One region of the Arthrobacter sp. B0316-1-20 genome, then DNA from elsewhere that is predicted to be linked to it. Evidence: riboswitches for the same ligand, from Rfam matches in the RefSeq annotation. Region 1 holds a riboswitch; each other region holds the start of a gene.
What was found. A riboswitch is a leader RNA that binds a small molecule or an ion and turns the genes downstream of it on or off. The one in region 1 is predicted to bind S-adenosylmethionine.

Region 1 (7,590 bases):
TGCTGGGGACCCGTCGTCGGGCATTCCCATGGTGGACACCTGGTGGCAGTCCGAAACCGGTGCCACCGTGCTCTCGCCGCGGCAGACGGATGGGACCTTCAAGCCCGGCTGCGCCACCCGCGCGCTGCCGGGGCTGGCCACCGACATTGTGGACGACGCCGGTGCCCGGGTGGGTGCCGAACAGCAGGGCAACATTGTGGTCACCAAGACCGGGCCGTCGATGGCCCGGACCGTGTGGGGAAACCCGGAGCGCTACTTCAGCTCCTACTGGGAGAAGTACGCGGCGCAGGGCTGGTTCCTGGCCGGCGACGGCGCCCGGTTCGACGCCGAGGGCGACACCTGGATCCTGGGCCGGACCGACGACGTCATCAACATCTCGGGCCACCGGCTGTCCACGATCGAGATCGAATCCGCGCTGGTCTCGCACCCGGCCGTGGTGGAAGCCGGGGTGTGCCCGACGTACGACGCGAAAACCGGACACGCGGCGACCGCTTTTGTGGTGCCGCTGGATAAGTCCTTGATCGGGGACGCTGCGGGGTCGGCGCAGGCCGCCGCCGTGAAGGCGTTGCGGGAGCACGTGGCCGCGCAGATCGGGCCGATTGCCAAGCCGCGGGACGTGGTGTTTGTGCCGGACGTGCCCAAGACCAGGAGTGGCAAGATCATGCGCCGGCTGCTGACCCAGTTGTTCGAGGGGACGACATTGGGCGACACCACCTCGCTGCAGAACGAGCCGTGCATCGCCGAGATTCAGGCCATCTGCCAGGGGTAAGGTCGGCCAAGTCCGTTGTCGCGCGGGCCGGGCCAGTCCACTCGGCCGCGGGCGGCGGGGCTCCAGGCGGCGCGACCGGACCGGGTTGCCATGGGCGGCGCGGGGTGCGCGGCGGCGGGGCACCGGGTTGGGCGGCGCGCCCGGGCACCGGGTTGGGCGGCGCGCCGGGCACCGGGTTGGGCGGCGCGCCGGGCACCGGGTTGGGCGGCGCGCCGGGCCCGTCTCGTGTGCGGCCGGTCAACCGCCCGGCGCTACTCCAGCCACCATCCGTTCGCTCCCACGTCTGAGCGGAGGCCAAAATCGTTTCCCCTAGTCAGGGGAGAGTAAACGTTCTAAAACAAGGGAAGTTAGTCCGATGCCTGGGAGCGAACCATCAGGCCCGACTCAGGCCGACCGACGCAGCATGGTTTGAACCTCAGCGACAACGCGTTCCGGCGAGAAAACCAAGTCTTCGTAAACGTATCGGAGGGTTGGCAGCCCGCTGAGCATGCCGGCGTTGTTCCGTCTCCTGTCTTTGAGGAAGGTTGCCCGATCCCAGTGGAAGTCGAATCCATCCAGCTCAATGATGAGGCGGCCTTCCACAAGCATGTCGACCCGCCCCACCCCGCGAATCTGGACCTGGGTTTCCACGTGAAGTCCGGCAGCGTGGAAGAGGTCCCGGGCAATGACCTCCAGGGGCGAGTCTGCGTCATGTCCTACGCTGTGCACAACCTGCCGCCGCAGGTTATTTCGCGTTCCCGGCAGGTGTTCCACAAGCTGTGCTTTCTGCACTCGTCCTAGCCGCACGGCCGACTCGGCGATGACCAGGGCTTCCAAGCGCGGGCGACAACGAATGGCATGCAGCACGCAATCCAAGACTCCGACGTATCCCCACCTGCCTGCGGCCACCAGGGGGCCCCGGTGCTTGATCACGGCGTCAAGCTGCCGGCCGTGATCCGTCCACAAATGCAGTTGGTCCGGGGCCTTCATAGTCCAAAGCCCGAGTTCTCGAGCCGCCGAGACACATGTAATGAGCCCACCCGCTGTCAATGCGATGCGGAGATTCGGATCCGCATGGGCTGTGCCCACCAGCCCCCGCTGGAGGGACGTCACCGTACCGGAGGAGATAGCCGCCTTGAGCGCGTCTGGTCCGATGCCCGCCCTGCGCAGATCCTTGACGGAGGCCGTACCTCCTTTTTTCGCCACGTAATCGGCGATCATTTCTGGAGTCTGCATGACACCGAGAATGCCTGCGCCCTGCGACCATCACTACTGTTGGGCCTGAATTGTGGATATCTGCGCCCAGTAGTTAGTAGCGTCCGCCGAAGAGATGGATCTGTGAACGGACCTTGTCGCGGTGCTCCTCAATCAGGACGTCTTTGGCGGCGCTGGCTTGCCATGAGGCGCTGAGCCCGCGGGCCGTTTCCGCCAGAGCATGGAACGTGGCACTTGCCGCGGCGCGGACCCGGCCGAAGACATCGGGACTGGCAGGTTCGTCAGCCGGCACTGGCAAGGTCGACCGAACGCTTGCGGTGTCCGGGCGCGCGGATGAGCCGATCAAGGACGCCCCGGAGCGGTAGGTCCGGTCAGCGAGGTGGTGGCGGGTCTGCGTTGAAGTAGTCATGGCTTCAGAGTCCGCGCACCGGCACGCAAGGGCCACGATTCGGCAGAACCCGAATCGGGAATAAACCCGACGCCCAGCGACGGAGCGGACCAGCTTCGGATAAGCCCCAAGCGGAAGACGGACGGCGCACTTCCCGAACGGGCGCGACTCACAACGCGGCTGCCAACGGCGCTGGGGACGCGGGCTGGCGGCGGGCCGTTCGCCCGCCGAAACGCACCCTTCTCCGGTGCGGTTTCGGGCGCGGTCAAGATTCCGTACTCGCGCCCGCGGCTCCTCCTCCCGCCGGCCACGATTCGGTCAAGCCCGAATCCTCGACGGGCGTGACCGGCAACCTTACGCTGTTTCCATGCACATCACGCTCAGCAGCGAGGACCTGACCAAGGTCCGGTTCGAGGCGGCGCCGCTGGGCGAAACAGTCGCCAGCTTGCGCGCCCTGCAGGTAGGCACCCCCATCCACCGGCCATGGATCGAGGCCACCAAGCGACGCATCGCCGAGTCGGCCGACCCGCAAGCCCGCGACCACCTGCGCCTTCTCACCGCGCTAGTCCCGCCGAAGGGCTTCCTGGCTGACTCCATCACTCCCACCCCGAAGTACCAAGGCACGTTCGCCGAAGGCCTCGCCGCCGTCGCGGATGTGCCGCCCGAGGTGTGGCAACGCGATGTCACCCACCTGCTGAGCCAAAGCCCGGCCGACTACGCCCGCGCGGAACTGCAGCGGTTGGCCGAAGACATCGACGCCGGCATCCCGCGCATCACTGCCGCCCTCGAGTGGTACTGGCGCACCGCCATCGAACCCGTGTGGCCGCGCCTGCGCTCCCTGCTGTTGGCTGACATCGACAGCCGTCTGGCCCAGCTGGCGCGCGACGGCATCCTCGAGGTGTTCAAGAGCCTGCACCCCAGCGTCCGTCCCACACCCACCGGCCTGGAAATCATGCGCGGCTGCGAGGCGGACGATGTGCCCGAACCCGGCGGCGGGCTGCTGCTGGTGCCGAACGCGTTCGTCTGGCCCAACACCTTGGTGCTCAACGTCCGGCCGTTCGTGCCCACGCTGACGTACGCGCCGCGCGGCGTCGGCCGGCTCTGGGAGGCAAGCCGCGAGGCGACGCACAGCCCGGTCGCACGGCTGCTCGGCAAGACCCGTGCGCAGATCCTCGCGCAACTCGATGTACCGATGACGACGACGCAGCTCGCCCGCTGCTTGGACCTCGCCGCCGGGACGGTCAACGAGCATCTGAAAGTGATGTCCGACAGCGGCCTGGCCGCCACCATGCGGTCCGGCCGCGAAGTGTTCTACCGGAGGGCAGAAACCGGCGAGGCGCTGCTGGCCCGCTTGTGACGCCGCGCGCCGGCCCGCCTACCGTTCGCGCGCCGACCCGCCTACCGTTCCCGCATGGTGCGAGCCAGTGACTGAAACCGCTGGTTGCCGGGCAGGTCCTCGATCAAAATGGGCTCGCCATGCGGTCCGGCCAGCGGAATGCGCCAGTTGGGATATTCGTCCGCGGTGCCCGGCTGGTTCTGGGTCCGCCGCTCCCCCACGGCATCCGTGAGGGCAACTCCCAGCAACACCGACGGGGTCTGCGCGATGAACGCGTGCAGCGCCTCAACGGTGGGTTGTACAGCTGCGCTGCCGACGCCGCCGTCGTTCTTGGAAGCAGCCGGAACCCGCGAGCGCACCAGCGAGAGCACGGAGTCCTGCGCTGCTTGGTCCAGGGCGCGCTCCTCCTCCACCGGCCGGTTCAGCAGGCCCAGTGATTCGCGCAGCGTCACGTGCTCGCCCGCGAGGTAGCCGGCTGTGGGCGGCAGGTCGTGGGTGGTGACGCTGGTGAGGCAGAAGCGGCGGTAGCTCTCCGGCGGGCGCGGGTTGGCGCCGTCGTACTCGAACCACAGAATGGAGGTGCCCAAAATGCCGCGCTCGGCCAGGTAGTCCTGTACCCCGGGTTCGAAGACACCAAGGTCCTCGCCAACAACGACGACGCCGGCCCGTTCGGCTTCCAGCGCCAGGATGCCGATCAGAGCCTCGTGGTCGTAATAGACGTAGGCGCCTTCGCCCGGCGGCCCGCCGACGGGGATCCACCACAGCCGGAACAGGCCGAGGATGTGGTCTATGCGGATGCCTCCGGCGTGCCGCAGGATGGTCCGCAGCATGTCCCGGTAGGCGGCATAGCCGGATTCGGCGAGGCGGCGGGGATGCCAGGGGGGCTGGGACCAATTCTGGCCCTGCTGGTTGAACATGTCCGGCGGCGCGCCCACCGATACACCGGGGGCCAAGACATCCTGCAACGACCACGCGTCGGCTCCTGAAGGGTGGACGCCGACTGCAAGATCATGCACGATGCCGATGTTCATTCCCGCGTCGATTGCCCGGCGCTGCGCGGTCTCGAGTTGCTCGTCGCACAGCCACTGCAGCCACTGGTGGAATTCGATGCGGTCTTTCAGCGCGGTGCGCTGCGATTCGATGTACGCCGGGTCGGACCACTCGGGCGCGCCGGCCGGGAGAGTCTCGGTGAGGGCACACCACAAGGCAAAGCGCTCCAGCCCCTCGCCTTCCTGCGCGCGGAAGGCTTCGAATAACTGTTGCCGTTCAGTGGACCTGGGCACCGCGAAGACCGCTTCCAGCGCCTGCAGCTTCGCGGCAAAAATGGGGTCACGATCCAGAATATCGGCGTTCAGGTTGGCGTCCCGGAACCTGTTGACCATGGGGACGTCGCGGGCTTCGGGAACGTCCTCCACCCGCAGATACAGCGGATTGAAGAATCGGCGCGTCGCCGGCAGGTAGGGCGAGGGCTCCACCGGCGGCTTCGGCTGTGCTGCGTGCAGTGGATTAATCAGCACGAAGCCGGCACCTTGGGAGGCGGCCGTTTCGGCAAGGCGGGCGAGGTCGTCCAAGTCGCCGACGCCCCAGGACGACCGCGAGCGAACGGAGTACAGCTGAGCCATCAAGCCCCACGTCCGGGTAAGCCGGTCGGCGGTGGTGAGCCGCTGCGGAGTGACCACGAGCGTGCACTGCGTCCAGTTGCCGGAGGGTTCCGAGGCCTCGCCGCCGGCGCCATGCTCGTCCACCTCCAGGGCCTCGTGCAGTTCCAGAGTGTGCCAGCCGAGCGGGAGGTCAGCCGGCACAACGGCGGCCAGTCGAACGTGCGGGTCACCCTCCGCGTCCTCCGCCCCGCCGGCCACCACCTGCACCGCGCGCCGCGATCCGTCCTCCAACAAAACCCTCACCTGCGGGCGGCTACCGGCACGGACATTGACCGGAACCTCGGTAGCAGTACCTTGGCGCATGACGACGGCGGGCGGCAGCGTGGCTTGTGACGGAGCCAGTTCCGCGGCCCTCAAGGAGGTAGTGACGTCGTCGTCCGTTGTGCAGGGGACGCCCAGCGCGGTGAGGACGGAAACCAGCGTTGCCGGGCTGACTTCCTTCTCCCCGCCGTCCCAACCGCGGAAAGTAATGCCTACGCCGTGTTCCTGTGCGAGGCGCTGCAGCGCCGTGAGGTCAGCCATGACCCCAATCTACGTGAATTGGCCGCAGGCCGCTTTGGTTGACGAGTGCCCGAACCAGGGGGCTTTGAGTAAGTCCGGGGCCGGTACCGAGTGGTTTCAGACCGGTCGAAAGAGATGGTTTCCGCCGCACCCAAGCCGGGCACCGCCGTCGTACTGGGAATGCAAGGCAGCACGCAACGCGGCTCAACAATTTTGGCCGCGGCGGCGGAAGTTGCGAGAATGGACGGGACCATCCCGAGCGGTTGAGAGATCTGGCTCTTTGACACCGCAGCAACCATCCGGCCCGCCGGAAAGGTGCTACCGCCAGAAGCGATGGAGAGAGCGCAAGCAATCTTTGATCCGGATGGCGCCGCCGCATCCGGTCGCGCCGCAGGACCGTCATTGCCTCGGGAACCTAAGTTTGAAGGAGCTGCCTGATGGCTGAACGCACATTCGGTTTCCGCACCCGTGCCCTGCACGCCGGCGGCACGCCCGACGCCGAGCACGGCGCGCGGGCCGTACCGATCTACCAGAGCACGTCGTTCGTGTTCAAGGACACCGACGACGCCGCGAACCTCTTCGCGCTGCAGAAGTACGGCAACATCTACTCGCGCATCGGCAACCCCACGGTGGCCGCGTTCGAAGAGCGCATCGCCTCGCTCGAGGGCGGCATCGGCGCGGTGGCAACATCGTCGGGCATGGCCGCCGAGTTCATCACCTTCGCGGCGTTGGCCGGCGCGGGCGACCACATTGTCGCCTCGTCCAAGCTCTACGGCGGCACCATCACTCAGCTGGACGTGACGCTGCGCCGGTTCGGCGTGGAAACCACGTTCGTCGACTCCACCGACCCGGCCGACTTCGCCGCGGCCATCGGAGAGAACACCAAGGCCGTCTACACCGAGATCGTGGCGAACCCGTCCGGCGACATCGCCGACCTGGCCGGCCTGGCCGCGGTGGCTCACGACGCCGGTATCCCCCTGGTAGTGGACGCTACCCTGAGCACTCCCTACCTGATCCGGCCGATTGAGCACGGCGCGGACATCGTGATCCACTCCGCCACCAAGTTCTTGGGCGGGCACGGCACCACCCTGGGCGGCGTGGTCGTCGAGTCCGGTCGCTTCAACTGGGGCAACGGCAAGTTCCCGCAGATGACCGAGCCGGTGGCCAGCTACGGCAATGTGTCCTGGTGGGGCAACTTCGGCGAATACGGCTTCCTCACCAAGCTGCGCTCCGAGCAGCTGCGCGACATCGGACCGTCGCTGTCCGCGCAGTCCGCGTTCCAGCTGCTGCAGGGCGTGGAAACGCTGGCGCAGCGGATGGACGAGCACCTGGCCAACGCCCGCAAGGTGGCCGAGTGGCTGGAAGCCGACGAACGGGTTTCCTGGGTCAGCTATGCAGGCCTGCCCGCGCACCCGCACTATGAGCGCGGCCGGAAGTACCTGCCGAAGGGCGTGGGCTCCGTGTTCAGCTTCGGCGTCAAGGGCGGACGCGAGGCCGGTCAGAAGTTCATCGAGTCGCTGCAGCTGGCCAGCCACCTGGCCAACATCGGCGACGCCCGCACCCTGGTGCTGCACCCCGGATCGACCACGCACCAGCAGCTCACCGCCGACCAGCTGGTCGCGGCCGGAGTGCCCGAGGACCTGATCCGCATCTCCGTGGGCCTGGAAGACGTGGACGATATCCTCTGGGACCTCGACCAAGCGCTGGCTCTCTCGCAGCAGGCCGGCGCCGAGCACGGCCC
Region 2 (7,590 bases), on a different contig from region 1:
CTGCGCTGGCAGGAGACGTGGTCCCGGGGCGCGGCTGCCGGCTGGTGGTGGCCGCCGCGCATCCCGACGACGAATCACTCGGCGCCGCAGGACTGATTCATTCCTCACTGGTCCGGGGAGCGGATGTGACAGTGCTGCTCTGCACCGCCGGCGAAGCCTCACATCCGGAATCGCCCACGCACTCTGCCGCAGACTTGCGCAGGCTGCGGCTGGCCGAGTTCCGCGCCGCCATGCAGGCGTTGGAAGCTTCCGCTCAGGCTCAGGCTGAGCATCAGGTTCGTGCCCAGGCGCAGGTTCACATCCAAGACAAGCCGGAGGACGAGACAGGCGCCGGCCGGCTGGAATGGACGTTCCTGGGCATCCCGGACGGAATGGTCGGCCAGCACGCCGACGCCCTGGATGCAGCCTTCGCCGAAGCCCTGGCTGGCCACACTCAGGCGGTCGTTGCTGCGCCCTACCGGCAGGACGGTCATCCGGACCATGAAGCCGTAGGCCGCGCGGCGGCCCGGTCGGCAACAGCCCACCGGGCGGACCTGTTGGAATTTCCGATCTGGTACTGGCACTGGGCAGATCCGGAAGCCGAGACGAGCTGGACTAACTGGCGGATTTTGCCGCTGTCGGCGCAGGACGTGGCGGCCAAACAGCTGGCCCTGGCCTGCCACGTCTCGCAGACGCAGCCGCTGTCCACCGCAGCCAGCGACGAAGTGCTCCTAGGCGAAACGTTTCAACAACACTTTGCCCGTGAAGTTGAAGTGTTTGCATGGATCCCGGCTGGTTCCGCCGGATCGGAGCACGCCGAGGACATCTTCGACCGGCTGTATCGCAGCGACCCGGACCCGTGGAACTACGTGTCCAGTTGGTACGAACGCCGGAAGCGTGTTGTCACCTTGGCCGCCCTCCCGGCCGAACGGTACGGCAGCGGCCTGGAGGTCGGCTGTTCCATCGGCGTGCTGACCGCCGCGCTGGCCGATCGTTGCGACCGGTTGGTGGCGGTGGACGCCAGCAGCGTTGCACTGGACCAGGCGGGCGGCCGGCTGGCGGACCGTGACAATGTGGAGCTGCTGCAGGCGAAACTGCCGGCCGAGTGGCCAGCCTCGGCCATCAACGGCATCGACCTGGTGGCCCTTTCGGAAATCGGCTATTACCTGACCGGTAAGGAGCTGCGGGAATTGCTCCGGCAGGTGCAGGAAGAGCTGAACCCCGGCGGGCACTTGCTGCTGTGCCACTGGCTGCACCCGGTCGACGGCTGGGAACTGGACGGCGAACAGGTCCACGCGCTCGCCAAGGAATCCACCGGCTGGGACGTGGTCACCCTCCATCGCGAACGGGACTTCCTGCTGGAAGTGCTGCAAGCGCCGAAGCGCGCCCAGTGACCGCCGCCATGGTTGCAGGAGTGGCCGCCGCACCGCTCGCGGGTCCAGCAGCGGGTACACCGACAGCCTCTGCCGACGGGGAAGGGGACACTGCACCCAGGTTGCGGCACATCGCCGTTGTCGTTCCGGTGCACAACGAGGAGCAGATGCTTGGAAGATGCCTGCGCCGGCTGCGGCGGGCCATGGACGTGCTCCGGGCCCGGCAGCCACACTGCAGCGTGAAGCTGGTGGTGGTGCTGGACCGGTGTACCGACCATTCGGCCCAGATCGCCAGGCAGGCGGCCCGGGCGGACGGGCGGATCACCGTGCTGGCGGGCGACTATGGCTCTGTCGGGGCGGCACGGGCGGCCGGAGTCTCCGCCGGGCTGGAAGCCGACGGCCGCGACGAGCAGACCTGGCTTGCCTGCACTGACGCGGACACCCTGGTGCCGGATGACTGGCTGACGTCCTTTGCCCGGCTGGCCAACGCCGGAGCGGACGCGGTGGCCGGCACCGTGGAACCGGAGCCGGCCAGCCTTGCACCCGGACTGCTGCGCGCCTGGCGCGACAACTATACGGGTCAGGAACCTGGCACCAGGGTGCACGGCGCCAACCTCGGCGTACGGGCGTCGATGTATCTGGCGGCCGGCGGGTTCCCGGCGCTCGCCGAGCACGAGGACGTCCGGCTGGTCGAAGCCATCCGGTCGCTCGGCGGCACGGTGCTGCCCGCAGCGCATCTGCAGGTCACCACGTCAGGCCGGCTGCAGGGCCGGACTCCGGGCGGATTTGCCGGGTACCTTGCCAATCTGGAAGCGGCTAGCCAGTAAGGCGCCGGGCCGAAGAGGCGCGGAAGCGCACAGCTAGACGCTCAGCGCCGGTGTGTTTGGGCTAAGACCGGCACTCCGATGCCTCGCCAACCCATCCCAAGGTGAAGAACCGCTGGTCCGCGATCGTCTCGATGGTCAGTAATCTCCACTGTTCGTACCACTTGATGTCTCCGCAGGGGAGGGCCAGTGCCTCCGCGACGTCCGCCGTGTCATGGTGCCAGCAGTGTCGTTCCTCCACAGCGCCGAAGAGGCGCACTTTCCCATCTACCTCCAGACGAACGGTCACTGGAACTCCGGCATCGTCTCTCAGCGCCTTCCGGATCTGGATCCTATGGACTTTGTGTCCCGGAAGGAATACCGAGCACCGTTCCGTTCTGATCTGAGGCTCGTTATCGGCTCGGTTTTCATAGGTGGCCACGTCAGTTCCTTTTCCACAGTCCGCCACGGCGGACGCTCTTGCCCGCTCCAGTTGGAGACGGACCGCTTCTTCATCCGAACCACCCGTGAGGTTGGGGTTGGTGTGCGGCCATGTCGGAGCATCTGCCCTCTCGCCGGAGGGCGGCGCGCATCTCGTGAAGCTGTCTCTAACCTAGCGCCCGCTGCTGACAGAATGGCGAGCCATCCCTAGACCGGCCAGCAGTTTGACGCGGGGTGAGCTCAGGATCCCGGACGGGCGCGCAGCATCTCCAGATAGTGCGGGTTCTGCATGACGCCCAGGACGTTGCCGAACGGATCGACCACCGAGGCCGTGATGAAGCCGTGCCCCCGCTCGAAGACCGGCTCCAGTTCCTTCGCGCCCTTCTCCAGCAGCCGCCGATGGGCGGCCTGCACATCGTCCACATGCCAGTAGAGGATGGCGCCGCCCGGATCTATCCCGTGTCCGGCCGGAGCGTGCCGTGTGTCGATCAGGCCGAGCTCATGTTGATAGTCGCCGATCCGGAATTCGGCATAGCCCGGCTGCTGGAAATACGGCTGGGTGCCCAGCAGGTCCGAATACCAGGCCACAGCCGCCGGCAGATCGGCGGTCCAGTAGCTGACCGTGCTCATTCCTCGCAGCATGGGAGCCCTCCCGGTCGATGGCCAGCGCCGCACGCGGGGCGGTTCGCGGTGATGCTGGGACGCTACCGCAGATCGCCCTCGCTGTCTGCCCTTCCCGGTGACACCACGGACCATTCGGTCGACTAGACCGCCAGTGGCTCTTCCGCAAGGTGCCGGCGGCTTTCCAACCTCAGCTCCAAGTCATTCATGACCACGGCGGCCAAGTCCTCCAGTGTCAGCGTGTCCTCGGCGCTGAACTCGCGCGGCTCGAAGTCCAGGATGCACAGCGTGCCGAGGTTGTAGCCGTCCCGGGTCTTCAGCGGGACGCCGGCGTAGAACTTCAGACCGAAGTCGCTGGCGACCAGCGAGTTGGTCAACGCGCGGGGGTCCGCCGGCGCGTTGTTGATGATCCACGGCCCGTTCTGCAGGATCGCCGACGCGCAGAGCCCAGGCTCCCGGTCGATCTGCTCAATATCGAGCCCGTGGTGCGACTTAAACCAGATCCGGTCGTGGTCCACCACACTGACAATAGCGATGGGGGCCGCGAAGAGCCGGGCGGCCAGCGCCGTGATGCGGTCGAAGGCGCCGTCCGCCGGAGTGTCCAGGATGTTGTAGCGGTGGACCGCTTCCATCCGCTGTGGCTCATCGGCCGGGATGATCGAAACGTCCTTGTACCGGCCGCGCCGCGATTGCGACAGATCGGACAGCATCAACGCCACCTCGCGGCCGGTGGGCCGTGCCTCTGGCTCGCGCGCGGTCATCGCGGTCAGCAGCCGCTCCCACTCCGACCCCAGCGTGGCCGGAATCACCGGATCGCGCAAGAGTCGCGCGACGGCAGATTCCAACGGCGGCCCGGAGAACGCGGCCTGACCGGTCAGACATTCCAGCAGCACCAAACCCAGCGAATAGATGTCGCTGGCCGGCCCTATGGGTTCGCCCATCGCCTGCTCCGGGCTTAGGTAGCCGGCAGTGCCGTAGATGCCAGAGACATGGGCATCTTCAGAGATCACGACGGCGACGCCGAAGTCGGCGAGTTTGGCTCGCAGACGCGACCCGCCGTCGTCGTAGTTGAACAGCATGATGTTCCCGGGCTTAACGTCCCGATGCACCACGGAGTTGTTGTGGATGTAGGCCAAGCCCTCTGCCAGATCATGGCCGATCTGCGCCACATGCCGCGGCGGCAAGGCACCCTCCGCCAAGCGGGTCTTCAGGTCTGCGCCTTCGATCATTTCCATGACCAGGTAAATCTGCGGATGTCCGGCTTCGATCCGGTCGATGCCCGCATCCAGAAGGGTTACCAGGTTTCCGTGATTCAGGTGGGCCAACAGCTTGATCTCGGCGTTGTCGTGGCGGAACTCTTCCTCGTTCATCGAGGGGCGCTGAATGACTTTGACCGCCACTTCCCGCCCCAGGACTTGATCTTCCGCCCGGTACACCTTGGCGTTGGCTCCGGTGCCGACGAGCTCCTTAAGCCGGTACCGCCCATCCAGCAGCATGCCGGATCGATCTAGATGAGGCGCCAATGTCTCCTGCTTTCTGGCCGCCCCATGGCGGCACCCCGGCCGTCACTTTGACAGCACCCTTACTAATCGTACGGGCTCGGCATCCCGGACTTGACCAAAACGCGTGGGAAATGCTGAATCGTTATCACTCGTCCGCAGCGACCACGGACCGTTCTTGATAGCGGACGGGCGCCCGCTTGCTCCGGGTGGTGAAGAATATCCCCACAATGACCACCAGCGCGCCGAGGATCTGCATCACGGTGATTGACTCGTCCAACAAGAGGTACGCGCCCAGCATGGTGAACACGGGCACGAAGTTCAGGAACACCGACGCCTGCGAAGCACCCAGCGCGGCGACGGCACGGTTGTACAGCAGCAGGGCGATCACCGAAGGGAAGACGCCCAGGTACAGCAGGCCCGACCACTGGCCGACGCTGATCTCCGGGACGCCTACGATCATCCACTCGCCGGCCACTAGCGGCAGCAGGCACACCACGGACAGGCCGGTCATGACCAGTACCGCGCCGTGGGCGGGGAACAGGTGCAGGTACTTCTTCACGGCCAGGGAGTAGACCGCCCAGGACACCGCGCCGACGGCCATGATCGCGTCGCCGATGTTCCATGACATATCCACAAGGCGCAGCAACTGGCCGTTGGTCACCACCCACAGCGCTCCGCAGAGTGAGAGCAAAATGCCGAGCCACTGCAGCGGCCGGAGCCGTTCGCGCAGCAGCCAGAAGCTCAGCAGCACGGTGACGGCGGGAATGGACGCTTCCAGCACGGAGACGTTGGTGGCCGAGGTGAACTGCAACGCGGAGTAGATCAACGTGTTGAATCCCGCGATCCCGGTAACAGTCATCAGCAGGAGCGGCTTCCAATGCCGCACGAACAGGTGCCGGGAACGCCAGGCGCTGCGGTACCCGAGGGGGAGCAGCACCAGGAAGGCGACGGCGATCCGGCCGAAGGCGATGGTCAGCGGGGGTAGATCGCTCAGTGCCTTGCCGGTGAGGATGTTGCCTGCGTAGAAAACCACCACCAGCATCAGCAGGAGATAGGCGCGCATGCTGCTCCTCCTGCTTGGGTGACGGGTATCCGACAAACAATAGCGCCAAAGGCAGTGCCGGGCATCTGGGCGCCTTTTTTGTTCGGAACGTGGTGCGGGTAACGGCAGGATAATGGCGCGGGGACCGCCCGAGTTGGGTTAAGTTAACGGGAGGAACTGAGAAAGGGCAGCGCCATGCCGGGCGAAAATAACGATGCTATTGGATTGAGCGTGGAGGAGTTCCTCCACGACGCGGCGGTCGACAGTACGGACCTAGAGGTTTTCCTTAATGCTCTGGTGCGCCTGGCCGTGCACAATCTTTCGCACCCCGGCGAGGAGTTGCTATGCGGCATCACGCTGCTGCGCCAAAAGAAGGCCAGCACAGTGGCCAGCAGCAGCGACCGTGCGCAAGCGCTGGACGAGATCCAGTACGGCTTCCCTGACGGACCCTGCCTCAAGGCGTCCCGGGAACAGGTCCTGGTCCACGTGGCCGACCTGCCCGGAGATGCCCGTTGGCCCGAGTATCGGGCCAGAATCATGGATGAGGGCGTCCGGTCCATCTTGGGTGTGCCAATCGCTATCGGCTCCGGTAACGCCGCGGGCCTCAATCTCTATTCGGACGAAGCCGGCAGATTCGACGAGGAGTCCATCGAGTCTGCCCAACAATACGCCCGGCAGGCCTCCCGGGCCCTTTCGCTGGCAGTGCGCCTTGCAAGCCACCGCGATGCCGAAGCCGACTTGGCAGCCGCGCTGGAGTCCAGGACCACCGTTTCGCTGGCCATCGGCATCATCATGGGCCAGAACCGCTGCAGCCAAGAAGAGGCGTTCGCCTTGCTCAGGACAGCCTCAAGCAGCCGCAACATCAAGCTTCGCGACCTGGCGGCCGATCTCGTGGCCTCCGCCGATCCGTCCACCGAAGGAGCACATTTCGACCGTTGATCGGCCCGCAGCAGGAGGTCCGCGTTGACTTTGAGGGGCGTTGCTGTAGCGTGAAACGTGGCTAAAGCAGTTGGCCATGGAACATTTCGTATGGAATGAGACGCCCTTGAAAAACCAACTGCACGCACCTGTCTTGCCACACTCCGCACCGCACCGTGAACTTCGGTCCACTCCAGCTGGAGCTGGCGAATTGAGCTCGGTGATCGAGCCTTCGGAACTTGCATCTTCGGATCAAACCGCCTTCCCCGCGGACTTGTCCGTCCTGTCCACGGACGAACTCCTGATGCTCAGCAGCCGGTTCTTCCGCCAGTTGGATCGCAAGCATCCTGTGCGCGACGCCATCGTCCAGTACTACGCCGTCGCGCGGGAGCTCGAAGGCCGCGAAGAAGCCGATCTGGACGGCGAAGAGCAAAACCGCCTGGGCGCCTAGTCCTCCAGTCGCGCTGTTGTGACTGGATGGCCGGCGACCCACGTCGGCCGCAACCGCGGGCGCTGCCACAAACCATTAAGACCACCAAGCAGCCGAGGCCATGAGGCAACACACCTCATCGCCTCAGCTGCTTTTCTTTTGCGAACGAAGTCGGGTTCCACAGTCGACCGGTGGAACACCCTCAGTACAAGAAGATCGGCAGCCAGTCGGGGTTGTGTGCATGGACAAGTGCGAGGAACAGCACGAAGTCGAAGATCAGGTGCACTGAGACGACGTACGTGAGCGACTTTGTCAGCTTGAAGGTGTAGCCCTGCAGCAGCGCGAACGGGAAAGTCAGCAGCGGGCCCCAAGCCTGGTACCCGATCTCCCACAGGAAAGACGAGAACACCACGGCCTGCAGAATATTGGCGAGCCAATCGGGGAAGTGGCGCCGCAGCAGTGTGAATGTGGTGCAGATAAA
Region 3 (7,590 bases), on a different contig from region 1:
TCATCGGCAGTGTCCGCGGCAAGGCCGCGATCTACAACGAGAACCTGCGCACGGTGGCGGCACGCCATAACGCCGTCGTGGCCGACATGTGGGCGCTGCGCCAGCTGAAGGCACCGCAGATGTGGGCACCTGACAGGCTGCATTTCTCCCCGCTGGGGCACCACACCATCGCGGCCATGGTGCTGGACGCCCTCAACGTGGAGCATTCGCTGCAACCCGAGACGCCCAAACCGTTGCCACCCAAGAACTGGCGCACCGCCCGCACCGAGGACCTGGTATGGGCCCGCCAGCACCTGGTCCCGTGGGTCCTGCGCCGGGTCCGCCACCAGTCCTCGGGCGACGGGATCCTGCCCAAGCGGCCGGCCGCCGACCCCTTCTTCGGTCCGGGCATGCCTCCCGGCGCGGCCGGGTAACAGGAGCAGCCGTGCAGCAGCCGAGTCCCCAGGAGATCCGCCGTCACCGGCTGCGGGCACAGCGGCTGTGGGACAGCCCCCGGGACGACGCCGCCGCCGCCTTGTGCTGGCTGCTCGCCTTCCAGTCCCAGGAATATGCCTATGCCCGCTGGTCGCTGGCCCAGCGCTGCGGCGGACCGGCACGGGACAACGCTGCGGAGGTGGATGCGGCGATCGCCGGCGGACGCATCCTGCGCACGCATGTCCTGCGGCCCACCTGGCACTTTGTGGCCGCCGAAGACCTGCGCTGGCTGATGCTGCTCTCCGGCCCCCGCCTCAAGGCAGGAAACAAGGGCCGGGACCGGCAGCTGGGACTGGACGAGGCAACGGTGGCGCGCAGCAATGACGTGCTGGCCGCGGCCGTCGCCGGGGGCCGGCACCTGACCCGGGACGAGCTCGCCGCCCGGCTCGCCCAGGCGGCGCTGCTGAAGGACGACGGCGCGAGGCTGAACGGAGCGACGCTGCGCGGGCAGCGGCTGGGGCATCTGGTGTTCCATGCGGAAATGGACCGGGTGCTGGTGAACGGGCCTCCGCGGACCTCCGGGTCGGGCGCCGTGCAGCAGACGTATGCGGCCTTCGACGAGCGGGTACCGCCGCTGGCCGCGGACTTCGACCGCGACGCGGCGCTGGCCCAACTGACCGGGCAGTACTTCACCAGCCGCGGACCGGCGACCTTGAAGGACTGTTCCGACTGGTCCAAACTGCCTCAGGCGGACGTCAAGCGCGGCCTCGAAGCCGGGGGCCGAGACGGACTGGAACTGTTCGAAACCGAGGGGCAACAGCTCTGGTACTCCCCCGCCGCCGGGACGATCGGCGGCGCCGCAGCCGCGGCGGGCGACGGACACCCGCGGGCGGACCTGATCCAGTGTTACGACGAATACGTCATGGGTTACACCAAAACCCGCGGCTATCTGGGCGGCAGCGCGCCGGCGGCGCCGGGCGGCGACGTGCCGATCCACGTGCTGCTGTTGGACGGACGGATGGCCGGCAACTGGAGACACGTCCTCCGGCCCGGCTCCGCCGAGCTGCGGCTCAAGCCGCTGCGGGTCTTAAGCGAGCCGGAGCGGCAGGCCGTGGACGACGCGGTGGAACGGTACGGGGCCTTCCTGCGGCGGCCGGTATCGCTCGAACTGACCTGACGCTCCGCTCCCCCCGATCGGGCGCGGCGGTGGGAATCGGCGCGGAGGGCGCGCACCGACGTCGTACCGAGGCCGCTGTCACGCGGGCCGAAAAGTCAGGCGGGCGCGAAGAACGCCTCGGTGAGGGCCTCGTGCAGCTGGTGGATGTCGGTGAGGAAACCGTCGTGGCCCAGCGGCGTCTCGATGGTGTGGACCTTGACCGCCCCGGGCAGCGCCTCGGCCAGCTGCCGCGACTGTTCCGGGAAGTACAGGCGGTCGGAATCCACCGCGGCGACGAAGAACTGCGTGTCGGTGAGGCCGCCCAGCGACTGCTCCAGCGAGCCCCGGCCCCGGGCAACGTCGTGGCTTATGAGGGCCTCGGTGAGCAGGATGTAGCTGTTGGCGTCGAAGCGCGCGACGAGCTTGTCCGCCTGGTAGTCAAGGTAGCTTTCCACGGCATAGCGGCCACGGGCGGACGGCGTAATGCCGCCGAACGGCTGCTCCTCCGCCTGCGGCTTGCGGCCGAACCTGTACTCCAGCTCCGGCTCCGAGCGGTAGTTGATGTGCGCGATCCGCCGGGCGATACCCAGTCCAGCCTCGGGAGCGGGGCCCCCGTAATAGTCGCCGCCGGAGAAGTACGGGTCCAGCCGGATGGCCGCGACCTGCGCCTGCGCGAAGGCAATCTGTTCGGCGGTGCTCGCGGCGCCGCACGCCAGGACGGCGCACCGGGCCGTGCGCTCCGGGAACGTAGCCGCCCATTCAAGCGCGCGGGCGCCACCCATCGACCCGCCGAGCACCGTGTGCCAGCGCCGGATCCCCAGCGCGTCGGCCAGCCGCGCCTCGGCGCGGACCGAATCGCGGATCGTGACGAACGGGAAACGTGAACCCCACGGCGTCCCGTCCGGAGCCGGCGACGAGGGACCGGTGGAGCCGTAGCAGCCGCCAATCATGTTGGCGGCCACGACGAAATAGCGCTCCGTGTCGATCGTGGCACCGGGGCCTACCAGGTCGTCCCACCAGCCGTCCTCGTCCGAGTAGCCGCGTGCGACATGCGTGCTGCCGGTCAGGGCATGCTGGATCAGGACGGCATTGGACGCGTCCGCATTCAGGGTGCCCCAGGTCTCAAAGCCGAGGACCACCTCGGGCAGATAGCCGCCGGCTTCCAGCTCCAGCGCACCAACCGGCATCCGGCGCAGGATGCCGTCGGTTGCCTGTTCCACCAGTTCCTGCGGTTGCACTATCGTCACGCTGCGCTCTACCTGCTTGCCTAGTCGTCCGCACCCTTGGCGGCGCGGAAACCGGCCTCCAGGTCGGCGATGATGTCGTTGGCGTTCTCGATGCCTACCGACAGCCGGACCAGACCGTCGGTCACCCCGGCCGCGACCCGTTCCGCGGCCGAGAGTTGGGCATGGGTGGTCGACGCCGGGTGGATCACCAGCGAGCGCACATCGCCCAGGTTGGCCACGTGCGAGTGCAGTTCAAGGCCGTCCACAAAGCGCTTTCCGGCCTCGATGCCGCCCTTGATTTCGAACGCGACGATGGCGCCGGTCCCCTTCGGGCCGTACTTGCGGCCGCGCTCATACCAGGGGCTGGAGGGCAGGCCAAGGTACGCGACGGAGGCAACGTCGTCGTGCTCTTCCAGGAATTCGGCCACCCTCTGAGCGTTGGCCACATGCCGCTCCACGCGCAGGCTCAGCGTCTCCAGCCCTTGGGCAATCAGGAAGGCATTGAACGGCGAGATGGCGGACCCCAGGTCGCGCAGCAACTGCACCCGGGCCTTGAGGATATAGGCCAGGTTGGCGCCCAGAGCGCCGTTGACGCCGAGGTCGCGGGCGAAGACCAGCCCGTTGTAGGTGTCGTCCGGCGTGTTGAACCCGGGGAACTTTTCGGGGTCGGCGGCGAAATCGAACGTGCCGGCGTCGACGATCACGCCGCCGATCGCCGTCCCGTGGCCGCCGAGGTACTTGGTGGCCGAGTGGAGCACGATGTCGGCCCCCCACTCGATCGGGCGGATCAGGTACGGGGTGGACAAGGTGTTGTCAACGATCAGCGGCACGCCGTTTTCGTGGGCGATGGCGCTGACCGACTCCAGGTCCAGCACGTCCTGGCGCGGGTTGGAGACAACCTCGCCGAAGAACGCCTTGGTATTCGGCTTGACGGCATCGCGCCACTGCTGCAGGTTGTCCGGATCCTCGACGAAGGTGACCTCGATGCCGAACTTGGGCAGCGTGGTGCGCAGCAGGTTGTAGGTGCCGCCGTACAGGCTGGGGCTGGCCACGATGTGGTCGCCGGCCTCGGCCAGGTTGAGGATGGAGAACGTCGACGCGGCCTGGCCCGAAGCAAGCAGCAGGGCGCCGACGCCGCCCTCCAGGTTGGCGATCCGGGTCTCGACCGCTTCCTGGGTGGGGTTGCCGATCCTGGTGTAGATGGGTGCCAGTTCGGACAGGGCGAACCGGTCGGCCGCGCTCTGCGCGCTGGGGAACACGAACGACGTGGTCTGGTAGATCGGCAGTGCGCGGGCGCCCGTGGCGGCGTCCGGCTCCTGCCCTGCGTGGATCTGACGGGTTTCAAAGGACCAATCGGCGTTGGACATGGTGCAACTCCTTCACTGGAAGGGGCCATCCGGGATCCGGCCGTGCCGGCATGTCTGTCCCGGGTGTGACCCGCGCTTGCGCACCGCCTTATGGCGGCTGCCTGGTCTTCACCCGGGGCACCCCACCGCGGTTGGAGGGTTGCCGGCCAGCAAACCGGGGTTTTGCGCTGGCACTCATGACCTGCCTCCAGTCTCCGCAGACAAGCCGGCGGCCGCAACAATATGACACCTTATGACTGGGCACCCGTCTCGGGACCGCCTTTCCGACAGTCCGCTTCGTCACTGTTGCCGCCGCGTGCCGGGGAGGCGGAATTGCTGTCCGGAACGGCGCGTTCCCCACGAGCCGCAAATTGAGTGACTTAGGTCACCCTAAGTCGAGAGCGGGTTCACAAAGTGCCAAGATAATGCCATGCGCTTCGACCATGTTTCTTATGCCGCTGAACCCGACGGTCTGGCTGCCACCTCAGAGCGGATCTCCAAAGCCCTGGGCATCGACGCCGTCAAGGGCGGGGTTCACCCCCGCTTCGGCACCCGCAATATGATCTTCCCCCTCACCGACCACCATTACCTGGAGGTCGTGGAGGTGCTCGACCACCCCGCTTCCGATAAGGCCCCCTTTGGCCAGGCCGTGCGGGCGCGGTCGGAAGCCGGCGGCGGCTGGATGGGCTGGTGCGTGGCGGTCGACGACCTGACCCCGTTCGAAGAACGACTGGGCCGCCACGCGGTTCCCGGCAACCGCAAGTTCCCGGATGGGCAGGAACTGAGCTGGCAGCAGATCGGGATTAAGGGCCTCATCGCCGACCCGCAGGTGCCCTACATGTTGCGCTGGGACGACGGCACCGAACCGCTGCACCCGTCCAACGCCCGCCCCGCCACGGTCAAGCTGATCGGCCTGACCATCGCCGGCTCTTCCGAGCGGGTGGCGGACTGGCTGGGCACGCCGGTCGACGGCCTGCTGGACGACGTCAAGGTCGCCTGGACGGCACCGAACGGTACGCCGGGCATCCTGTCCGTCCGCTTCGAAACCGCCCACGGGATCGTCGAACTCTAAGTTCTCCCGGCATCGCTCCGTTTCGGGCGTCCGCTCCGCGTTATAGAAGGAGCAGACGCCCGAAACGGAGCTTTTGCGTTCACAAGCCCTCCAGATCGACCTGCAGGGCAGCGTTTTTCCACACAGCTCCTCCCCGCGTGCCCGACCGCCATGAGGTCGCCGAGGCTGTCCCGTATGGACGTGAAACTGATCTATGTGAGGGACCTGGAGAAGTGTGGTCCAGGACGCCGGGATGTCGCCCGACAAGCTGCGGAAGAACAATTGGTCCGCTTGCGGCGCGGCGTGTATGCGGCCGCCGGGGAATACTCGCGGTTGCCATGGTGGGAGCAGCAGCGCCTGCACATAGAGGCCGCCGTCGGCACCGGACGCACCGACAGAGTCCTTGTCCAGCGCTCTGCGGCGGCGGTGTGGGGACTTCCGGTAATCGGCCGCTCTCTGGACGTGGACTTGTTGGCTTACAACGGCACGCATGGTCGGTCCCGTGGCGGAATCCGGTGGCATCGCAGGGAACTTTTGGAACCCCTCGTTAGCCGCAACGGCTACCTGATCACTTCCCGGGCACAAACCGTTGTCGATTTGGCGGCGCATAGTCCCTTCGCTGAGGCCGTTCCCGCAATGGACCATGCGCTTCGCGTGGACCGCCACCTCGGCCTTCCCGCCCTGCAGGCCACCCGGATTCTTGATCTGGCCGGTTCTTTGCCACCGGGAAAGTCAAACCGCGTGAAACGGGTTCTCGCCTTCGCCGATCCCGCCTCGCAGTCGCCGGGCGAATCGTACTCCCGGGCTCTGATGTACCTGAACCACTTCCAGGAGCCGTTACTGCAGTACCCTGTCTTCGATTCGCAGGGAGTTCGTGTCGGCATCGTCGACTTCTACTGGGAACAATTTCGTCTTGCCGGCGAATTCGATGGTGCAGGAAAATACTCCCGAAACGAGTACCTTCGGAGCCGTAGTCCCGCCGACGTAGTGGAGGCGGAAAAGAGGCGGGAGGACCGCATTCGGGCGACGGGGGCGGGAATGGTTCGCTGGATGTGGGATGCGCTCCAGCCCACCGGTACCGACACACCACTGGGTCTCGTCCGGTCCCTTTCCATGGCGGGCCTTCCCCAGGATAGGTGGAACAACTCGTGGAGGGGCATGTAGCGGCCAATTCTCCCCAGCACCACTCCTGACTTGCGGGCGGGCCGTTGCTCCGGTTTGGGCTGCGGCTCTGGAAAACAGCAGGAGCACGTGTACCAGGCTCCAATAGATGGCCGGCAACTCTTTTGTGCCCGCTACGTGCCGATGCCGATGGCCGGCCCCAGCAGCGTGTAACCGACGAAGCCGGCAATATCCAGCAGCGCGTGCGCCACCACCAGCGGCATCACCCGCTTGGCCTTTGTATAGGCGTAGCCGAAGACCAAACCCATGAGGAAGTTCCCGATGCCCGGCCCGATGCCCTGGTAGAGGTGGTAGGTCCCGCGCAGGGCGGCGCTGACGAAGATCGCGGACCAGATGCCCCAGCCGAACTTCGCGAAGCGGTTGAAGAGGTAGCCCACCATGACCACCTCTTCGAGGACCGCATGCCGCAGCGCGGACAGGACCAACACCGGAACCGTCCACCAGTATTCATCCAGGGCCGCCGGGACAATGGCGGTGGTGATTCCCAGCGCCCGGCCGGCGGCATAGACGCCCAGCGTCCCGACACCGATCACCAGCGCGAGCAAAAAGCCCAGGCCGAAGTCCAGCCGCGGCCGGGAAAACGTGAACCCGATCGCACGGAAGGCCGACCGGCCGGGAACGGTCATCAAGAACAGCACCAGGGCCACCGGTACCAGCGCAAAGACGATGCCCAGCATTTGGTACACGAAGTCGAAGAGCTCCCGCTCGTTCAGCACCGGGTTCAGCGTGGTCGTCTGCGAGGCCAGCGGAGCGCGGGTCATTTTTTCCAGCAGGTTCACCACGGCGTAGACCGCCGACTGCCCGAGCGAGAGTCCCAGGACGATCAATACCTCTGCCCGGTAGTACCTGACCGTGCGCCGCGTGCCCTCGGCGGCGACCCTCTGCTTGTCCATAGCCTCCATCTTGCCAACAGAACCGCGGGAGTCATCGGCCTAAGGCGCTTCCGTTCCGTGCGCGGCTGCTCCCGTGGCCCGCGTCGGCGCCGGGAACGCTTGGCTGCTACAAGTCCAGCAGCAGGCGCCGGCCCTTGCATCGCGACACGCAGATCATCATGGTGTCTCCGGCCTCGCGCTCGTCGTCGGACAGCAGCGAGTCACGGTGATCGATCTCACCACCCAGGACGGGGGTTTCGCAGGTGCCGCAGATCCCCTCCCGGCAGGAATTCAGCGGGTGGATCCCGACCGCTTCGAGGGCCTGCAGAATCGATTCCCCGGG
Region 4 (7,590 bases), on a different contig from region 1:
CCGCAAAATCCGCGCCAGAGCCGCCAGATCGCGAGAGGCGGCGTCCGCCACGCCGCTTGAAAATTCATCTGATGTCCATTGGAATGGCAGAATGTAAACTTCCATGCACCGTTCCGCATGGCACCACGTTCCGGCCGGAAGCTACCACCGCGCTTTCTCCTCTGCGGCAGCCTCCGGTCACGAAAGGCAGAACCATGGCCACGACTTTGGCTACCAAGTCTTTGACGGCACAGACGGCCTCCGAGGCCCACGATCTTCTCAATGCTGCGGTGGAAGAATTGCAAAAAATCGCGGCCATCGACGGGGATTGCGGCATCCTGGTCACCCGCACGGGCCCCGGGCAGTTCACCGTGGAACTGAGCGACGATGTGCCCTATGGCATCACGCAGGAATCCCACCTCGGCTAGAGACCACCTGTCAGGCTGAGTCCGCCGGCAGAGCCCCGCTGCGGGCCTTGACTCCCGGGTCGATGCTGCTACCGTTGCGCTCGTACGTTCTGGCAGTCCGGCAGATCTGAGGAGCGTTCCCGTGGCAAACGTCAGCATCATCGGTAGCGGCAACATGGGCCAAGCCATCTCCGGCGTGGTCAGCAAAGGCGGGAACGTCGTCGAGACGTTCGGGCACGACGACGACAGACCCGTAACCGGCGACGTTGTCATCTTGGCGGTGCCGTACCCCGCCCTGTCCGACGTCGTCCGCACCCGCGGCGACCAGTTGGCAGGAAAGGTGGTGGTGGACATCACCAACCCGCTGAACTTCGAAACCTTCGACTCGCTCACCGTCCCGTCTGACAGCTCGGCGGCAGCCGAACTTAGTGCCTCGCTGCCGGACTCCCGCGTGGTCAAGGCCTTCAACACGACCCTCGCCGCCACGTTGTCCTCCGGCACCGTCGGCGGCCTTCCCACCACCGTGCTCATGGCAGGGGACGACGCTGAGGCCAAGTCCCTGCTGGCCGAGGTGGTCACCGCCGCCGGACTGCACGCCATCGATGCCGGCGCCCTGTCCCGGGCCCGGGAACTCGAGGCCCTGGGGTTCCTGCAGATCACCTTGGCCGCCGCCGAGAAGGTCCCGTGGACCGGAGGCTTCGGCATCGTCGCCTGACCGTTGAAGGGCGGCTTTACCGCTGCCCGGACCGCCTGGCTGCGATAGCCATGCCGGCCAGCACTACGGCGCCGATCATCAACAGCACGGACACCACAATCAGCGGCGGCATGATGTCCAGCCCCATGATGGACGGCATCACGGTCAGGCTGACGGCGAAGAGGGCGACGACGGCAGCAGCGAGCCAGAGGGCAACGGCACGGGGGTTGGATCCTTCCACGCCTTCCACTCTATCGGCGCATAGCTCCGGCTTTGTGACGCGGACCGGAGCCCGCCGAATAAAGCCCCGGGCTGTCCGGATGGGATAATTTCGCCCATGGCTCCAGCAATCGCGTACCAAGGTGAACCCGGCTCGAACTCGCATATGGCGTGCCTTGAGGTCCGGCCCGGCTGGGACGCGGTGCCGTGCGCCAGCTTTGAAGACGCGTTCGCCGCCGTCACGAGCGGCGAAGCCGAACTGGCGATGATCCCTATTGACAACTCGATCGCCGGCCGGGTGGCGGACATCCATGCCCTGCTGCCCCGGACCACGCTGCAGATCGTGGAGGAATTCTTCCTGCCCATCCGCTTCAGCCTGCTCGGCATTCCGGGTGCCACGGTGGAACAGGCCCGTGAAGTGCACAGCCACATCCATGCATTGGGACAGTGCCGCAAGCTGATCCGCCGCTTGGGGCTGACGCCGGTCATCGCAGGCGATACCGCCGGATCGGCCCGTGAGGTAGCCGAATGGAACGATCCGACCAAGGTCTCGCTCGCGCCGCCGATGGCTGCAGAACTTTACGGCCTGCAAGTCTTCGCCGAGAAAGTAGAAGACGATCCGACGAACACCACCCGGTTTGTGGTGCTGGCCGACCGTCGGCCCGTGCCCAGCCGCGAGGAGCTGTCCGGGCCCGCGGTGACCAGCTTTGTCTTCCGGGTGCGGAACGTTCCCTCGGCGCTGTACAAGGCCCTCGGCGGCTTCGCGACCAACGGCATCAACATGACCCGACTGGAGAGCTACATGGTCGGCGGCGAATTCGCTGCCACCATGTTCATGGTGGACGTCGAAGGCCATCCGGAGGACCAGTCAATGATCCATGCCTTCGAGGAACTGGAATTCTTCACCACCGAAATCCGGATTCTGGGCGTCTATCCCGCGCATCCGTTCCGGCTTAACCGCGGCGCGGACCAGCCAGCCGACGCCTGAGTCAGCGGAATGCGGGTGCCCGCGCTCGGCCCCGGAGGTTCTTAACGAACTGTTACCCGTGTTTGACCGGGGACACATCGCACTCTTACCGTGGAAATGAATCACGAGCGCCAACTTCACAGCCCTGGCTGGTTGGCCGGCAACCCTCTACCGTAGCGGGGTGCTCCAGGTGATGATTCGGCCCGCCGGGTTTGTCGGCAGGCAAGTACGCGTGTCCTCCGGCAGCAGCGGATGCGCCCTAGCTTCAAGGATGGCCATGTCCCTGCACAACGACTTGACCCCGAACACCCTGCGCTCCGCCTTCGGGCGCTTTCCCTCCGGAATCGCAGCGCTCTGCGCCGTCATCGACGGCAAGCCCCAAGGCATCGTCGCTTCCTCCTTCACCGTGGGCGTTTCGCTCGAACCGCCGCTGGTGATGTTCGCGGTGCAGAACACCTCTCGAACCTGGCCGCTGGTCCGCCAAGCCGGTCGGATCGGTGTATCGGTGCTGGGCACAGGGCACGACGGCGTCTGCCGCCAGATTGCTTCCAAGAACGGTGACCGCTTCGCCGGGCTGAGCCTGCACCGCACCGACCAGGACGCGCTCTTCCTCAACGACGCAGCGCTCTGGCTGGACTGCTCAGTGCACCAGGAGGTTCCGGCCGGAGACCACCAGGTGGTGCTGCTGGAGGTACATGGGCTAACCACGCATAACGGCGCGCACCAGCCGCTGGTCTTCCACGATTCCGTGTTCCGCCGGCTGGAGCAGCCCGCGTTCGTTTAGGGAAGCGGACGCCCCCGTGCCGCAACCCACAGCGCGTACCAATCCTGCCGGGTCATCGCGGCGCCGATCTCCTCGGCTTGGGCGCAGCCCTTGATCCGGTCCGGGTTGCTGGTACCGACGACCGGCCGGATGTTGGCGGGATGGCGCAGCAGCCAGCCCAGCACCACGGCTTCCTGCGTGCAGCCCTTGTCCCGCGCCAGTTCGGTGACCAGAGCCGCCGTCGCTTGGTCCGCAGCGACCTCGGTTCCTGCTTGGCCGACGGTGGCGTGGTTGCCGGCGTCCGGCTCCATCGGCCGGCCGCTGTAGCGGCCCCGGGCCAGCGAGCTCCACGCCTGCAGCTCCACCTGGTGCGCAGCGCAATACTCCAGGGTGCCGTGCGGGAAGCTGACGGCCGCGCCTTCCGGGTGGTTGACCAGCACACCTGATTCAAGCCAGTCCCGCCGGTACAGGCTCATTTCCAGCTGGTTTACAGTAAGCGGCTCGTCAAGCGCTGCCTGCAGCCACCGCATCTGCTCGCCGGACATGTTCGAGACGCCCAGCCGGCGGACCTTCCCCGCCATCCGGAGGTGGCTGAAGGCCTCGGCGATCTCTTCAGCCGGGGCCAGCGGGTCAGGCCGGTGGATCAGCAGCGTGTCCAGGTGGTCGGTGTGCAGGCGGCGCAGGCTTTCCTCGGCACTGGCCATGATCGCCTCGCGAGATGAGTCATACTGCCCGGCCAGCCCGGGAGCGGGCAGCCGGATGCCGCATTTGCTCTGCAGCTGGATGGTTTCCCGGAGTTCCGGGCGCTCGGCCAGCACCCGGCCGAACGCCGCCTCCGCCTTGCCGTGGGCGTAAATGTCGGCGTGGTCGAAAATCCTGATGCCGATCTCCAGCGCCGCTTCCACCACCGTGTGGGCGGCGGCGACGTCGGCTGCCTCCAACGGGCCGCTCCCCCAGCCACCGCCCAAACCCATGCAGCCGAAGATCAGGCGGGATCCGGCGTCGTCCATTGGCATGTCCCTTCGCTGGGCAGGCTTCCAGCGTACGTCAGCGCCGTGCCGGAATCGGGGGTTGTGCCGCTCCGCGGACGGCAGTACGGTACACACGCGGGGCGGCGGGCGTCCCCAGGCAACCACATCAAGGCCGCCTGCGCCACCCGCGCCGCCGGAAAGTTCACCATGGCAGTACCTCCCAGCCCAGACCGGGGCCAGCAGCCTGCCGGCCCTTCAACAGCACCGGTTTCCGTCCCCACGGACCAGGACCGGAACCACGTCCGGGACCGCGCGGCGACCGCACAGCCGCGGATCATGGTGGTGTTCCTGGGGCTGATGCTCGCCGTGCTGCTGGCCGCGCTGGACCAGACCATCGTGGCGACCGCGCTGCCCACGATCGTCGGGGACCTGAATGGGCTGGAGCACATCTCGTGGGTGATCACCGCCTACATTCTGGCCGCCACCATCGGGCTGCCGATCTACGGCAAGCTCGGCGACCTGTTCGGGCGCAAGAGCATCTTCATCTTCGCGATCGCAGTGTTCCTGGGCGGCTCCATGCTCTCCGGCATGGCCCAGAGCATGCCGCAGCTGATCGCCTTCCGCGCCATCCAGGGGGTTGGCGGCGGCGGGCTGATGATCGGCGCGCAGGCGATCATCGGTGATCTTGTTTCGCCGCGCGAGCGGGGCAAGTACATGGGTTTGATCGGAGCGGCTTTCGGACTCGCTTCGGTCAGCGGGCCGCTCTTGGGCGGGTTCATCACCGACAACTGGAACTGGCGATGGATCTTCTACATCAACCTGCCGCTGGGGGCCGCGGCGCTGGTCGTCATCACCACCACCCTGCACTTGCATAAGCCGGGCGGGCCCCGGCCCAAGCTGGACTATCTGGGCACCTTCCTGCTGGCGGTCGCCAGTGCGGCGGTCATCTTGTTCACCAGCTGGGGCGGGACCACCTATCCGTGGGACAGCCCGGTGATCATCGTGCTCGGCGCCCTCACCGTGGTCGCCTCGGTGTTGTTCGTGCTGGCCGAGCGCCGGGCCGTGGAACCGGTCCTGCCGCTGCGGCTGTTCCGCGACCGGGACTTCACGCTGCCCACCCTGATGGGCGTGTGTGTGGGCATTGCGATGTTCTCGGCGATCGCCTATTTGCCCACCTTCCTGCAGATGGTCAACGGCGCCAGCGCCACCGAGTCGGGCCTGATGATGATTCCGATGACGGCGGGCATGGTGGGGGCCACCACCATCACCGGGCAGCTGGTGACCCGCACCGGCCGCTACAAGGTCTTCCCGATCATCGGCACCGCGCTGATCGCGGCCGGGCTGGTCATGCTCTCGCGGATTTCCGACACCACGCCGTACGCGTTCACCGCCGCCGGCATGCTGGTGCTGGGGCTAGGACTGGGCTCCATCATGCAAAACCTGGTGCTGATCGTGCAGAACAGCGTCCGACGTCGGGATCTGGGCACCGCTACTTCGGCCACCAACTACTTCCGCCAGATCGGCGCCACCTTCGGCATTTCGCTCTTCGGCGCTATTTTCATCAGCCGGTTGACCGAGCAATTTTCGACGGCGCCGCCCGAGTTGCTGACGACGATGCGTTCCGGAGGCGGCCAAAGCTTCAGTTCGCTCGGCCCCGCCGTGGTCGCTTCGCTGCCGGCCCCGGCCCAGGAGTTCATCGCGCATGCCTTCGCCCAGGCGCTGCCGCCTATCTATCTTTACGCCGTCCCCATCGTGCTCGCCGCCCTGGTGCTCGCCTGCTTCGTCAAGGAGATCCCGCTCTCGGAGGAAGTGGGCACCCCGACCAGCCGGGACCGGACGGAGTAAGCCGGCACACGGCGGGACTGTGGTTCCCGTGCCGCTGTAACGTGAAAGCATGACTACGCGCACGATCGGAACGCTTGACGTCGGCAGCATTGGGCTGGGCTGCATGAACCTGAGCCACGCGTACGGGATCCCGCCGGCCCGCGAGGACGCGGCGAAACTTCTGCTGCATGCACTGGACGCGGGCGTGAGGCACTTCGATACCGCTGCGCTGTACGGGGCCGCCGCGAACGAGGAACTGATCGGCGAGGTGTTGGGCTCCCGGCGGGAGGAGTACTTCCTGGCCAGCAAGTGCGGCATGACAAGCGTGGCCGGCCGGCGGGTCATCGACGGGCGCCCGGAGACGCTCAGGGCAACCTGCGACGCGGCACTGCAACGGCTGCGCACGGACCACATTGACCTCTACTACCTGCACCGCTGGGACAAGACCATCGCCGTCGAGGAGTCGGTCGGCGCGCTGGCCGAGCTGGTCACCGCCGGCAAGATCGGGGCGATTGGCCTGTCCGAGGTCTCCGCGACAACCCTGCGCCGGGCGCATGCGGTGCACCCGATTGCGGCCCTGCAGACCGAATACTCGCTCTGGACGCGCAATCCGGAACTGGGAACGCTGGCAGCCTGTGCGGAACTCGGCACGGCCTTCGTCGCCTTTAGCCCGCTGGCGCGCGGTTTCCTCACCGGCACACTGGATGATCCGTCGGCGCTGCCAGCGAACGACATCCGCCACGGTATGCCGCGCTTCTCCGCCGAAAACTACCCACAGAACCTGGCGCTGCTGGATGGATTCCGTGCCATCGCGGACGACGCCGGCTGCTCACCTGCCCAGCTGGCCCTCGCCTGGGTGCTGTCCCGCGGCAAGCACGTGATTGCGCTGCCGGGCACCAGGAGTATCGCCCACTTGGACGAAAACCTGCGCGCCGAGGAGGTGGCACTGGATGCAGACGTGCTGCAGCGGCTGGAGTCGCTGATCAACCAGGACACTGTCCACGGCCCGCGCTACAACGCCGCCACCCAAGCCGACGTGGACACCGAGGAGTTCGCCGCCGCTTAGCTGGGAGGGTGCGCGCCGCGTCCGGACAGTCAGCCGGTGTGCTGGCGGAGGAAGTGCACACTGCGCTCCAGCGCCCGCCACGCCGCCTCCAGGTCCAGGTTGAACTGGAATTGGTGCCCCAGCCCGGCAGCCGTCTGCGGGAAGAACTCCTCGACCTCCGTACCGTTCTTCTTCAGCTCCTTGACCAACGCCAGCGAGTGCGGCAGCAGCGGGTCGGTATTGCCCGCCGAGACGAAAGCCGGCGGGAACTTGTCGCTCACATGCCGGGCAACCGAGGCCAAGGCGGTGTACGGCCGCTCCAAGTAATCCTTGGCCCCGGTGTAGGACCACAGCACGGTGCGCAAATAGTTCTGGTTCCCGGCTTGGTCCGCCCCGGTTAGCGACAGATCGTAGCCGCCGCAGTGCAACAGCACCGCGCGCAGCCTGGCGGGCGCCGTAGGGGAGGCGATGCCGAGCTTTTTGGCATACTCCGGATCGGAGACGACTAGCGCCAGCTGCGCCGCGATCTGTGCGCCGGCCGAGTCCCCGGCGAGCACTATCCGCTCGGTATCGATGTGCAGCCGCTCGGCATTGTGTTCCAGGTAGCGCAAGGCTGCAGCGCTCTGTCGCACGGGCGCCGGATAGCGGCGCTTGTGCGCCAGCGAATAGTCCACACCAACAGTGGTAAAACCGTAGGAGGCCAAAATCCGCAGGTAATTGG

Region 2: another riboswitch for S-adenosylmethionine. It lies ahead of AC5RW2_RS13955 (hypothetical protein); the one in region 1 lies ahead of AC5RW2_RS25400 (O-acetylhomoserine aminocarboxypropyltransferase/cysteine synthase family protein).
Region 3: another riboswitch for S-adenosylmethionine. It lies ahead of AC5RW2_RS02845 (bifunctional o-acetylhomoserine/o-acetylserine sulfhydrylase); the one in region 1 lies ahead of AC5RW2_RS25400 (O-acetylhomoserine aminocarboxypropyltransferase/cysteine synthase family protein).
Region 4: another riboswitch for S-adenosylmethionine. It lies ahead of AC5RW2_RS09905 (flavin reductase family protein); the one in region 1 lies ahead of AC5RW2_RS25400 (O-acetylhomoserine aminocarboxypropyltransferase/cysteine synthase family protein).

The regions. Positions count from the first base shown of each region.
Region 1 covers NZ_JBNHHC010000018.1:9,449-17,038, reverse strand. The annotation lists gene acs (acetate--CoA ligase) at 1-769, shown strand, start outside; gene AC5RW2_RS25420 (endonuclease domain-containing protein) at 1,154-1,984, opposite strand; gene AC5RW2_RS25415 (hypothetical protein) at 2,058-2,372, opposite strand; gene AC5RW2_RS25410 (ArsR/SmtB family transcription factor) at 2,719-3,708, shown strand; gene malQ (4-alpha-glucanotransferase) at 3,750-5,870, opposite strand; SAM riboswitch class I at 6,097-6,189, shown strand; gene AC5RW2_RS25400 (O-acetylhomoserine aminocarboxypropyltransferase/cysteine synthase family protein) at 6,287-7,590, shown strand, end outside.
Region 2 covers NZ_JBNHHC010000007.1:184,796-192,385, forward strand. The annotation lists gene AC5RW2_RS13945 (PIG-L family deacetylase) at 1-1,373, shown strand, start outside; gene AC5RW2_RS13950 (glycosyltransferase family 2 protein) at 1,382-2,179, shown strand; gene AC5RW2_RS13955 (hypothetical protein) at 2,241-2,597, opposite strand; SAM riboswitch class IV at 2,627-2,757, opposite strand; gene AC5RW2_RS13960 (VOC family protein) at 2,837-3,226, opposite strand; gene AC5RW2_RS13965 (GAF domain-containing serine/threonine-protein kinase) at 3,361-4,713, opposite strand; gene AC5RW2_RS13970 (DMT family transporter) at 4,865-5,782, opposite strand; gene AC5RW2_RS13975 (GAF and ANTAR domain-containing protein) at 5,957-6,700, shown strand; gene AC5RW2_RS13980 (hypothetical protein) at 6,891-7,130, shown strand; gene AC5RW2_RS13985 (CPBP family glutamic-type intramembrane protease) at 7,312-7,590, opposite strand, start outside.
Region 3 covers NZ_JBNHHC010000001.1:638,247-645,836, reverse strand. The annotation lists gene AC5RW2_RS02860 (SGNH/GDSL hydrolase family protein) at 1-413, shown strand, start outside; gene AC5RW2_RS02855 (winged helix DNA-binding domain-containing protein) at 425-1,591, shown strand; gene metX (homoserine O-acetyltransferase MetX) at 1,687-2,757, opposite strand; gene AC5RW2_RS02845 (bifunctional o-acetylhomoserine/o-acetylserine sulfhydrylase) at 2,838-4,163, opposite strand; SAM riboswitch class IV at 4,231-4,345, opposite strand; gene AC5RW2_RS02840 (VOC family protein) at 4,573-5,214, shown strand; gene AC5RW2_RS02835 (hypothetical protein) at 5,389-6,357, shown strand; gene AC5RW2_RS02830 (CPBP family intramembrane glutamic endopeptidase) at 6,489-7,268, opposite strand; gene AC5RW2_RS02825 (PDR/VanB family oxidoreductase) at 7,375-7,590, opposite strand, start outside.
Region 4 covers NZ_JBNHHC010000005.1:84,550-92,139, reverse strand. The annotation lists gene AC5RW2_RS09925 (hypothetical protein) at 195-407, shown strand; gene AC5RW2_RS09920 (NADPH-dependent F420 reductase) at 529-1,101, shown strand; gene AC5RW2_RS09915 (hypothetical protein) at 1,118-1,321, opposite strand; gene AC5RW2_RS09910 (prephenate dehydratase) at 1,418-2,287, shown strand; SAM riboswitch class IV at 2,387-2,501, shown strand; gene AC5RW2_RS09905 (flavin reductase family protein) at 2,544-3,050, shown strand; gene AC5RW2_RS09900 (aldo/keto reductase) at 3,047-4,039, opposite strand; gene AC5RW2_RS09895 (MDR family MFS transporter) at 4,208-5,845, shown strand; gene AC5RW2_RS09890 (aldo/keto reductase) at 5,895-6,890, shown strand; gene AC5RW2_RS09885 (alpha/beta hydrolase) at 6,920-7,590, opposite strand, start outside.